DNA from 4 places in the Cellulomonas sp. P1_C4 genome. Region 2 is predicted to be linked to each of the others. Evidence: riboswitches for the same ligand, from Rfam matches in the RefSeq annotation. Region 2 holds a riboswitch; each other region holds the start of a gene.
What was found. A riboswitch is a leader RNA that binds a small molecule or an ion and turns the genes downstream of it on or off. The one in region 2 is predicted to bind S-adenosylmethionine.

Region 1 (2,188 bases), on a different contig from region 2:
CGATCGGCCCGCACGTCGCGCACCGCACCTCCCCCTGCGAGGTACGGAGTGCCCGTGTCGAGCCAGTCGCGGCGCCCGACCAGGGCACCCGCACCGAACGGCGCGTACGTCTTGTGGCCCGAGAACGCCACGTAGTCGGCGTCGGTCGCCGCCAACGAGAACCCGCGGTGCGGCACCAGCTGGGCACCGTCGACGGCCACCCGGGCGCCCTCGGCGTGGGCGAGCGCCACGACCTCGTCGATCGGCAGCGCCTCCCCCGTCACGTTGGACGCGCCCGTGATCGTGACCAGCGCGTACGGCTGGCGGGCGAGCTCGGTGCGCAGGGCGTCGAGCGTCGCGGCCACGGTGTGCTTGATGGGCAGGATCGTCGTGCGGTTGCCGTGGCGCTCCGACGACTGCACCCAGGGCAGCAGGTTGGCGTGGTGCTCGACGTCCAGCACGAGGACGCGACCGCCCTCCGGCACGACTCCCGCCAGGAGGTTGAGCGAGTCCGTGGTGTTGCGGGTGATGATCGCGACGTCGTCGGGACGCGCGTCGACGAACCGCGCGATGGTCTGGCGCGCGGACTCGTAGAGCGCGGTGGACACCTGCGACAGGTAGCCGGCACCACGGTGCACAGAGGCGTACAGCGGCAGCACCTCAGTCACGCGCGCCGCCACAGCCTCGAGGGCGGGGGCGCTGGCGGCGTAGTCGAGGTTGGCGTAGACGCGCTGGGTGCCGTCCACCAGCGGGACGGTGGTGGTGCCGCCGACGACCGGGAGCAGCGCGCTCACCTCGTCGACGGAGGCACACGAGGCGCGCTCGGCGATGATGGTCATGGAAGTCCTCCGACACGTTCCGGGGGAACACCTACGACAGGTGGAACCCCGCGCTTGCCGGGTCCCGGACGGGACACGGCCAGGTCGTCACCCGGGGCACCCCACCGCGGAGGAGGGTTGCCGGCCAGCGAGCCGGGGCTTGACGCTGGCGCTCATGACCTGCAACGAGGGTCGCGGCAGCCCGTAGCGCCTGTCAACGCACCGCGCGGTTCGTCTCGCCTGCCGGGACACCTTGTCCACTACTTGGAGCGATGGTGCCGCCGCGCGTAGCATCACCGGCACCATCCAGAGCGGCTGAGAGATCTGGCTCGACGACGCCGCAGCAACCCGCGGGCACCACGTGCTCGGCCGAGGGTGCTACCGCCAGGACCGATGAGACGAGGATCTGCATGAGCTACGCCGGCGACCTGACCCCCCAGCAGGCCTGGGACCTCCTCACGACCGACGAGACCGCCGTGCTCGTCGACGTGCGGACCGACGCCGAGTGGCGCTACGTCGGCATCCCCGACCCCGCCCAGATCGACGGTCGCTCCGCGCTGGTCGAGTGGGTGTCGTACCCGTCGGGACGGCCCAACCCGCAGTTCCTCAAGCAGCTGGCCGACGCCGGCGTCACGGCCGGGCGGCCCGTCGTCTTCCTGTGCCGCTCGGGCGTGCGCTCGATCGCCGCCGCGCAGGCCGCGACGTCGGCGGGACTGGGTCCGGCCTACAACGTGCTCGAGGGCTTCGAGGGCGACGTCGGCGCGGACGGCCACCGCGGCCACTCCGGCTGGCGTGCCGCCGGTCTGCCCTGGCGCCAGGCATGAGCCCCCGCCGCGTCCCCGGTCCCGGCGACTGGGACGACCGCCGCACCCCGCGCACCGACCTGCGCCCCGACACCCTCGCCGTGCGCGGCGGGCTGGTCCGCTCGCAGTTCCAGGAGACCTCCGAGGCGCTGTTCCTCACGCAGGGCTACGTCTACGACGCGGCCGCCGAGGCCGAGGCCGCGTTCGCCGGCGAGGCCGACCGCTTCCTCTACTCGCGCTACGGCAACCCCACGGTGTCCACGTTCGAGGAGCGCCTGCGCCTGCTCGAGGGCGCCGAGGCCGCGTACGCCACCGCGTCCGGCATGTCCGCCGTCTTCACGTCCCTCGCCGCGATCGTGCAGTCGGGGTCGCGCATCGTGTCCGCGCGGGCGCTCTTCGGGTCCACCGTCGTGATCTTCGAGGAGATCCTGGCCAAGTGGGGGGTGCGCACCGACTACGTCGACGGCCACGAGCTGTCGCAGTGGGAGGAGGCGCTGTCGACGCCGGCGGACGTGGTGTTCTTCGAGACGCCGTCCAACCCGATGCAGGACCTGGTCGACATCGGCGCGGTCAGCCGGCTCGCGCACG
Region 2 (2,188 bases):
CGACGAGCTCGTGGGCGCGGGCGCGGCCGCGTCCTCCCGCTAGCCCCACCAACGTCCGCACTCGATGGGCCTCTGACCCCCACGAGTGCGGACGTTGTTGCTTTCGCACCAGGACGTCCGCGCTGAGTCGGGTTCTGACCCCTACGAGTGCGGACGTTGACGCAACAGAAGGCCCCCGGCATCGAGATGCCGGGGGCCTTCCTGTGACCGGTCAGACGGCGGTGTGGTCGCCGATCCGGTGGTACGTGCGGTCGTGGTAGACGAGCGGGAGGGCGTCGTCGGCGACGGAGTGCGCGAGGGCGCGGACCGACACCAGGTACGACCCGCCGACGGGCACCCGCTGCACGACCCGACCCCGCAGCCACGACACGGCCTCGTCGATCACGGGCTCCCCGGTCTCCAGCGCCGACCAGCCGCCGGCCGCGAACCGGTCGATGCCGCTGGTCGCGAACCGCGCGGACACGTCGTCCTGGGCCGAGGACAGGAAGCTGATCGCCAGCGTGCGCGCCCGGGACAGGGCGGGCCACGATGACGAGGTCGACGCCAGCGAGAACGCGAGCAGGGGCGGCTCGGCCGACACGGAGATGACCGAGGTCGCCGTGAACCCGACGGGCCGGCCCTCGTCGTCGAGCAGCGTCACCACCGCCACGCCCGCGGGGTGCCGACGGAACACCTCCTTGTAGGCCTGCGGGCTCAGCTGCGGCTCGTCCTGCTCCACGAGGTCGGCGTCCAGCTTGCGCAGGATCTCGGCGGTCATGCGGACAGCGCCGCGACGTCGAGGGCGGCGCGCAGGGGACCGTAGCCGCGCTCGAGCCAGCGGTCGATGGCCGGGTCGAGGTCGGCGAGGTCGGCCTCCGTGACGGCGAGCGCCCGCGTGGGGACGGTCGCGCCGAGCTCGATGAGCAGGGGGCGCAGGTGCACCTCGCCGGCGAGCAGGTGCGCCGGGCCGCCGGAGACCACGAGCGGGACGGCGACGACGCCGGCGAGGCCGTCGGGGCCGTAGAGGTCGAGGAACGACTTCAGCAGACCCGTGTACGTCGCCTTGTAGATCGGCGTCGCGACGACCAGCAGCCGGGCGCTCGACACGGTCGCGAGGGCGGGGTCGAGCGGCGAGCGGTCGGCGGTGAAGAGCTGGTGACCGATCGTCGCGAGGTCGACGGTGGTGACGTCCGAGCCGTCGGCGAGCCGGTCGGCCACCTGCACGGCGGCGGCGAGGGTGCGCGACCCCGGCCTCGGGTTGCCCACGAGGGCGACGACGGTCTCGGTGCCTTGCTGGTGGACCACGGTGGAGCTCCTTCTCGCTGCACGCTTGCCGCACCGGTCGGTACGGCCGGGTCATCTCCCGGAGCACCCCGTCGTGGAGGGGTTGCTGACCAGCGAGCCGGGGCTTCGCGCTGGTGCTCGTGACCTGGGCGGAGTTGTAGCAAGTGGCGGCCGCCCGGCAAGGGCTTCGGCGGAGAATCCCGAATGACGGACATCGCGCGGGAAGCCCGGAGCGGCAAGGATGCGTGTCGAGGACGTGCGAGCGGCTCCGACCACGGGGTAGCGGGTCCGCCCGAGGGCCCCGACGAACGGGAGTGCATCGTGAAGTACATGCTGCTGATGAACTACTTCATCGAGGGCGTCCCGCCCATCGACACGTGGGCGCCGCAGGACGTGCAGCGCCACATCCAGTTCCAGCACGACCTGGGTGCGGAGCTGGTGGCCAGCGGCGAGTTCGTCGACGGCCAGGGTCTCGCGTGGCCCGACTCCGCGAAGTTCGTCCGGAGCGACGGGGTGTCCGCGCCGGTGATCGTCGACGGGCCGTTCGCCGAGTCGAAGGAGTTCCTCGCCGGCTACTGGACGGTGGACGTCGAGGACGAGGCCCGGGCCATCGCGATCGCCGCGAGGGCGTCGGCCGCACCCGGGCCGGGCGGGGTGCCGATCCAGCAGGTGTTCGAGGTTCGCGCGCTGATGGAGGCACCCTCCCCTGCAGAGTGACGTCGTCGTCGACGACCTGCTGCGCGAGCTCGCGCCGCAGGTCCTGGGCGTGCTCGTCCGGCGCTCGGGGGACCTGGCCGACGCGGAGGACGCCCTGCAGGAGGCGTTGCTCGCGGCGGCGACCCAGTGGCCGCAGACGGGCGTGCCCGACAACCCGCACGCGTGGCTCGTCGTCGTCGGGAACCACAAGCTGGTCGACCGCTACCGC
Region 3 (2,188 bases), on a different contig from region 2:
GATGCGCGGGTAACCGAGCACGGAGCTGGCGGGGAAGTTCGGAGTGCTCATTGCTTTCTCAGTCCCTCGGGGGTCGGGCGGGTGCCGTGTCCTGCGGCCATCCGGCCAGGTCGGGAGCTGTCCGAGCTCCGCCGTCGAGGTGTGCACCCTCGAGCAGGTCAAGTGCGGCATGGTGCTGGTTGAACGTGTACAGGTGGACGCCGGGTGCTCCGCCGTCCAGGACGCCGTTGACCAGGTCGACGCTCGCGCGGATCCCCCGGCGGTGGCGGTCGAGCTCGTCGTCGGCGGAGCCCAGCAGGTCCAGGAGCTTGTCCGGCACCGGGACGCCGGTCAGCTCCTGCACCCGCAGCAGGCGGGCCGGGTCCGTGGTCGGGATGATGCCCGGGATGATCGGGATGGTCACGCCGGCCTCACGGGCCTCGGCCACGATACCCAGGTAGTCGTCCGCGTCGAAGAACACCTGCGTGATCGCGAAGTCGGCGCCGGCCTGCTGCTTGGCCAAGAGCGAGGCGACGTCCTGAGCGCGCGTGCCGCCGGTGGCGTGGTTGCCGCGGGGGAACGCCGCGACCGCGACGGACAGCGGGCGCACCCTCGCCCGGACCGCTTGCGACGGGCTGTCCGCGCAGCGCTGGGCCTCGATGTCGCGCAGCAGCTCGACCAGCTCGCCGGCCGTCTGCAGACCGTCGGGGTGGGCCGCCCAGTCGCTCTGCTCGGTGGGCGGGTCACCGCGCAACGCGAGGAACGACCGCAGGCCCTCGTCGAGGAACTCCCCGACGATCTCCGTGATCTCCGCGCGCGACGTGCCGACGCAGGTCAGGTGCGCGATCGGGTTGAGCGTCGTCTCGCGCAGCAGCCGGCGGACCAGCGCGCGCGTGGTGACGCGGGTCTTGCCCGACGCGCCGTAGGTGACGGACACGAAGTCCGGGTGGACGGACTCGAGCGCCTGGATGGTCGCCCAGAGTCGGGGTGCCGCATCGGGGTTCCGCGGCGGAAAGAGCTCGAAGGAGATCGTCGGGCGGTCGTTCGCGGTCTGCGGGCGGGCCGCCGGCGCGGCGTGCAGGCCGGGCGTGCGCGGTTCCACGGCGGCCGCGCTCACGGCGCGACCGGTCCGGTCGTCGGCACCGGTGCGGTGCGGGGACACGTGGTCTGCGGGGACATTGCTCACTCCATCGTCCCTGGCGGAAGCACCCACACCCTCGGCGGGGAGGGGGGTTGCTGCGGCGTCGTCGAGCCAGGTCTCTCGGCCGCTCTGGATGGTAGGCGCGATGCTAGACCGGCGATCACATGCTGGGCAACCTTGCTCGACCTGTGAGACGTGAGTGTCCGGCGCCGTCCAACCGGCGAGGAGCGGCGCGTGCGCGGGTGGCTTGAGCCTCCTCAGTGCGGGCGGCGAGGGAACAGGTTCCCCGACTGCATGCGGCTCCGCTGCGACGGCACGTCGAACCACGACGTCGGGGATCCGGCGGGGACGGACAGCAGCCCGTCCTGCACCGCGGCGAGGGTCCGGGCGTCGGGGGCGACGTTGTCCGCGAGAGCCTCCGCCGCCGCGCGCTCGGCATCGCGCCGTGCGTCGTCGTCGGGCATCTCCGTCATAGGCCCGCACTGTAGTCCGCGTCACACCCGGTTCCGAGAGCTGCACAGCAGCGTCACCCGGCAGGAGTAGCGCTCACTCCGACGGGTGAGGCGCGCCGGCCGACGGGCACGTGGCGAGGTGGTCGTCGACGACTCCGCAGGCCTGCATGGCGGCGTACGCGGTGACGGGACCGACGAACCGGAAGCCGAGCGACTTGAGCTGCGTGGCGAGCGCGCGGGACTCGGGCGTCTGCGCCGGGACGTCGGCCCAGGTCACGGGCCGGACGTGGGCGGTCCGGTCGGGTGCGTGCGACCACAGGACCTGCTCCAGGGTGCCGCCGGCGGCGTGCAGCTCCCGCAGTGCGCGCCCGTTGGCGATGGTGGCCTCGATCTTGGCGCGGTTGCGCACGATGCCCGCGTCGCCCATGAGTCGCGCGACGTCCTCGTCGCCGAACTCCGCGACGACCTCCGGGTCGAACCCGGCGAACGCCGCGCGGAAGGCCGGCCGCTTGCGCAGCACGGTGATCCAGGCGAGGCCGGACTGGAAGCCCTCGAGCGCGAACCGCTCGAAGAGCGCGTGCTCGTCGTGGACGGGCACGCCCCACTCCTCGTCGTG
Region 4 (2,188 bases), on a different contig from region 2:
GGAGCACGATCGAGGCGAAGCCCTTGTTGCCGACCGCGGGGAAGATCGGGTTCGCGAACGAGAACCACTGCACGAGCATCAGGCCGAACCAGAACGACGGGATGGCCACGCCGAGCGGGGGCAGCCCGAGCAGGGCGTTCGACAGTCCGCGGCTGCGCACCAGCGTCGCCACGATCGCCAGACCGCCGCCGAGGAGGAGGGCGAGCACGAAGGCGGCGACGGCGATGGCCGCCGTGGGCGGGATGGCCTCGGCGATCAGGCCGGTCACCGGGCGGTGCAGGACCACCGACGTGCCGAGGTCGCCGCGCAGGACGGCGCCGAGCCGCGTCACGTACTGGACCGGCAGGGGCTGGTCGAGCCCGTACTGCGCCCGGAGCGCGTCCAGCTGCTCGGGGGACACGTCGGACGACTCGCTGCCGTACATCAGCGAGACCGGGTCGCCCGGCAGCGCGTAGAGCACGACGAACGAGACCGTGTAGGCGGCCCACAGCACCAGGAGCGCCTGCGCGAGGCGGGCTCCGATGTAGCGGTTCATGTCCCGGCCCGGGGGATGGCGCGCATTGATCGTCCTCGTCCTGCCGGAGTGGTCCGGCGCATCTGTGCTTGCACGGCGGGTGCCGTGCCGGGTAGTCACCTGGAGCACCCCGTCACGCGAAGGGTTGCTGCCCGACCAGCCAGGGCTTGTCGTCGGGGCTCGAGACCGCGGCGAAAGTAGGCACGCCGTGTGGCCCCGTCAACGATCTCGCGCGCCTTCTCACCAGGTGGACACGCCGTCTCAATCCCGTCACGTCGAGACGCGTTCGCCCGTCCGGCCCCGCGTCGTCTCATGGGCCGCCACCGGTTTCCGTGTACCGGGATGTGAGAAGGCTGTCCCGATCGTTGACATCGCCCGACGCGCAGTCGACCCTCCTGCGCAGGTCAGGAGCTCCGCCGTCTGGCTCGGCAGGCGGAGCAGCAACCCTCGGTGACGTGGGGTGCTCCCGAGCAAGACCCGGCCCGCCGGATCACGGCGGGCAAACGTCCGACACCCCGGAGCACCGTCTTGTCCGTCGATCTCCTCCCGTCCTCCGTCGCCGCGCGCTACGGCGGTGCCGCACCCGCCGAGGTCGCGACCTKGGACGTCATCGAGCTCCAGCTCGCCCACCGGTCCGTGCGCCGCTACCTGCCCGACCAGGTCACCGACGCCGAGCTCGCCGCCGTCGTGGCCGCCGCGCAGTCCGCCGCCACCAGCTCGAACCTGCAGCTGTGGAGCGTCGTGGCGGTCCGCGACGACGCGCGCCGGGCCGTCCTGGCGGCGCTCGCGGGCGATCAGGCCCACATCACCCAGGCCCCGCTGCTGCTCGTCTGGCTGGTCGACCTCGGACGCGCGCACGCCATCGCGGCCGCGCACGAGGCCCCGACCGACGGCGCGGCCTACCTCGAGACCGCGGTCGTCGGATTCGTCGACGCCGCCKTGGCCGCGCAGAACGCCGTGCTCGCCGCCGAGTCGCTCGGCCTCGGCACCGTGTACATCGGCGCGCTCCGCAACCGTCCCGCGCAGGTCGCGGAGGTGCTGCACCTGCCGCAGCACGTGTTCGCCGCGTTCGGCCTGGTGGTCGGGCGGCCGGACCTCACGGAGAACGCCCGCATCAAGCCCCGCCTGCCCCAGTCCGCGGTGCTGCACCACGAGACGTACGACGACGCCGAGCACGCCGACGCCGTCGCCGCCTACGAGGGCCGCATCGGCGACTTCTACGCCGAGGAGGGGCTGTCCCACTCGTGGGTCGAGCGGGTGCTCGCCCGGCTCTCCGGGCCCGCCGCGCTCAACGGCCGCGACCAGCTGCGGTCGGCCCTCCAGGCGCAGGGGTTCCCGCTGCGATGACGACGACCACAGCCACCGGGGACGTCACGCTGACCGTCGTGCCGTGGACGCACCCCCATGCAGGTCGCCTGCGCGACCAGATGGACGTCGAGCTGGCTCCGCGCTACGAGGACCTCCGCGAGCACCGCGGCCCGCGAGTGCCCGTCGACCCGGCGTCGATCCTGGTGACCTACGTGGCCTACGACGGGGACCGTCCCGTCGGGACCGCCTCGCTGCGGCGCGCCGGTGGCCAGCACGAGGTGAAGCGGGTCTTCGTCGCGGCCACCCACCGCCGGCGAGGCCTCGCCGCCCGGCTCCTCGAGGCCGTCGGGGGCTGGGCGACCGACG

Region 1: another riboswitch for S-adenosylmethionine. It lies ahead of AC1DYZ_RS00775 (rhodanese-like domain-containing protein); the one in region 2 lies ahead of AC1DYZ_RS16590 (NADPH-dependent FMN reductase).
Region 3: another riboswitch for S-adenosylmethionine. It lies ahead of AC1DYZ_RS08485 (methylenetetrahydrofolate reductase); the one in region 2 lies ahead of AC1DYZ_RS16590 (NADPH-dependent FMN reductase).
Region 4: another riboswitch for S-adenosylmethionine. It lies ahead of AC1DYZ_RS19500 (nitroreductase family protein); the one in region 2 lies ahead of AC1DYZ_RS16590 (NADPH-dependent FMN reductase).

What each region holds. Positions count from the first base shown of each region.
Region 1 is NZ_JBFUAI010000001.1:169,984-172,171, reverse strand. It holds gene AC1DYZ_RS00780 (aminotransferase class V-fold PLP-dependent enzyme) at 1-818, opposite strand, end outside; SAM riboswitch class IV at 864-978, opposite strand; SAM riboswitch class I at 1,097-1,197, shown strand; gene AC1DYZ_RS00775 (rhodanese-like domain-containing protein) at 1,208-1,621, shown strand; gene AC1DYZ_RS00770 (O-succinylhomoserine sulfhydrylase) at 1,618-2,188, shown strand, end outside.
Region 2 is NZ_JBFUAI010000021.1:35,871-38,058, forward strand. It holds gene AC1DYZ_RS16580 (LLM class flavin-dependent oxidoreductase) at 1-43, shown strand, start outside; gene AC1DYZ_RS16585 (flavin reductase family protein) at 212-757, opposite strand; gene AC1DYZ_RS16590 (NADPH-dependent FMN reductase) at 754-1,284, opposite strand; SAM riboswitch class IV at 1,301-1,409, opposite strand; gene AC1DYZ_RS16595 (YciI family protein) at 1,594-1,980, shown strand; gene AC1DYZ_RS16600 (RNA polymerase sigma factor) at 2,000-2,188, shown strand, end outside.
Region 3 is NZ_JBFUAI010000008.1:159,002-161,189, forward strand. It holds gene metE (5-methyltetrahydropteroyltriglutamate--homocysteine S-methyltransferase) at 1-51, opposite strand, end outside; gene AC1DYZ_RS08485 (methylenetetrahydrofolate reductase) at 59-1,096, opposite strand; SAM riboswitch class I at 1,164-1,260, opposite strand; gene AC1DYZ_RS08490 (hypothetical protein) at 1,378-1,593, opposite strand; gene AC1DYZ_RS08495 (DNA-3-methyladenine glycosylase I) at 1,667-2,188, opposite strand, start outside.
Region 4 is NZ_JBFUAI010000034.1:11,449-13,636, forward strand. It holds gene AC1DYZ_RS19495 (ABC transporter permease) at 1-535, opposite strand, end outside; SAM riboswitch class IV at 595-702, opposite strand; SAM riboswitch class IV at 917-1,026, shown strand; gene AC1DYZ_RS19500 (nitroreductase family protein) at 1,043-1,861, shown strand; gene AC1DYZ_RS19505 (GNAT family N-acetyltransferase) at 1,858-2,188, shown strand, end outside.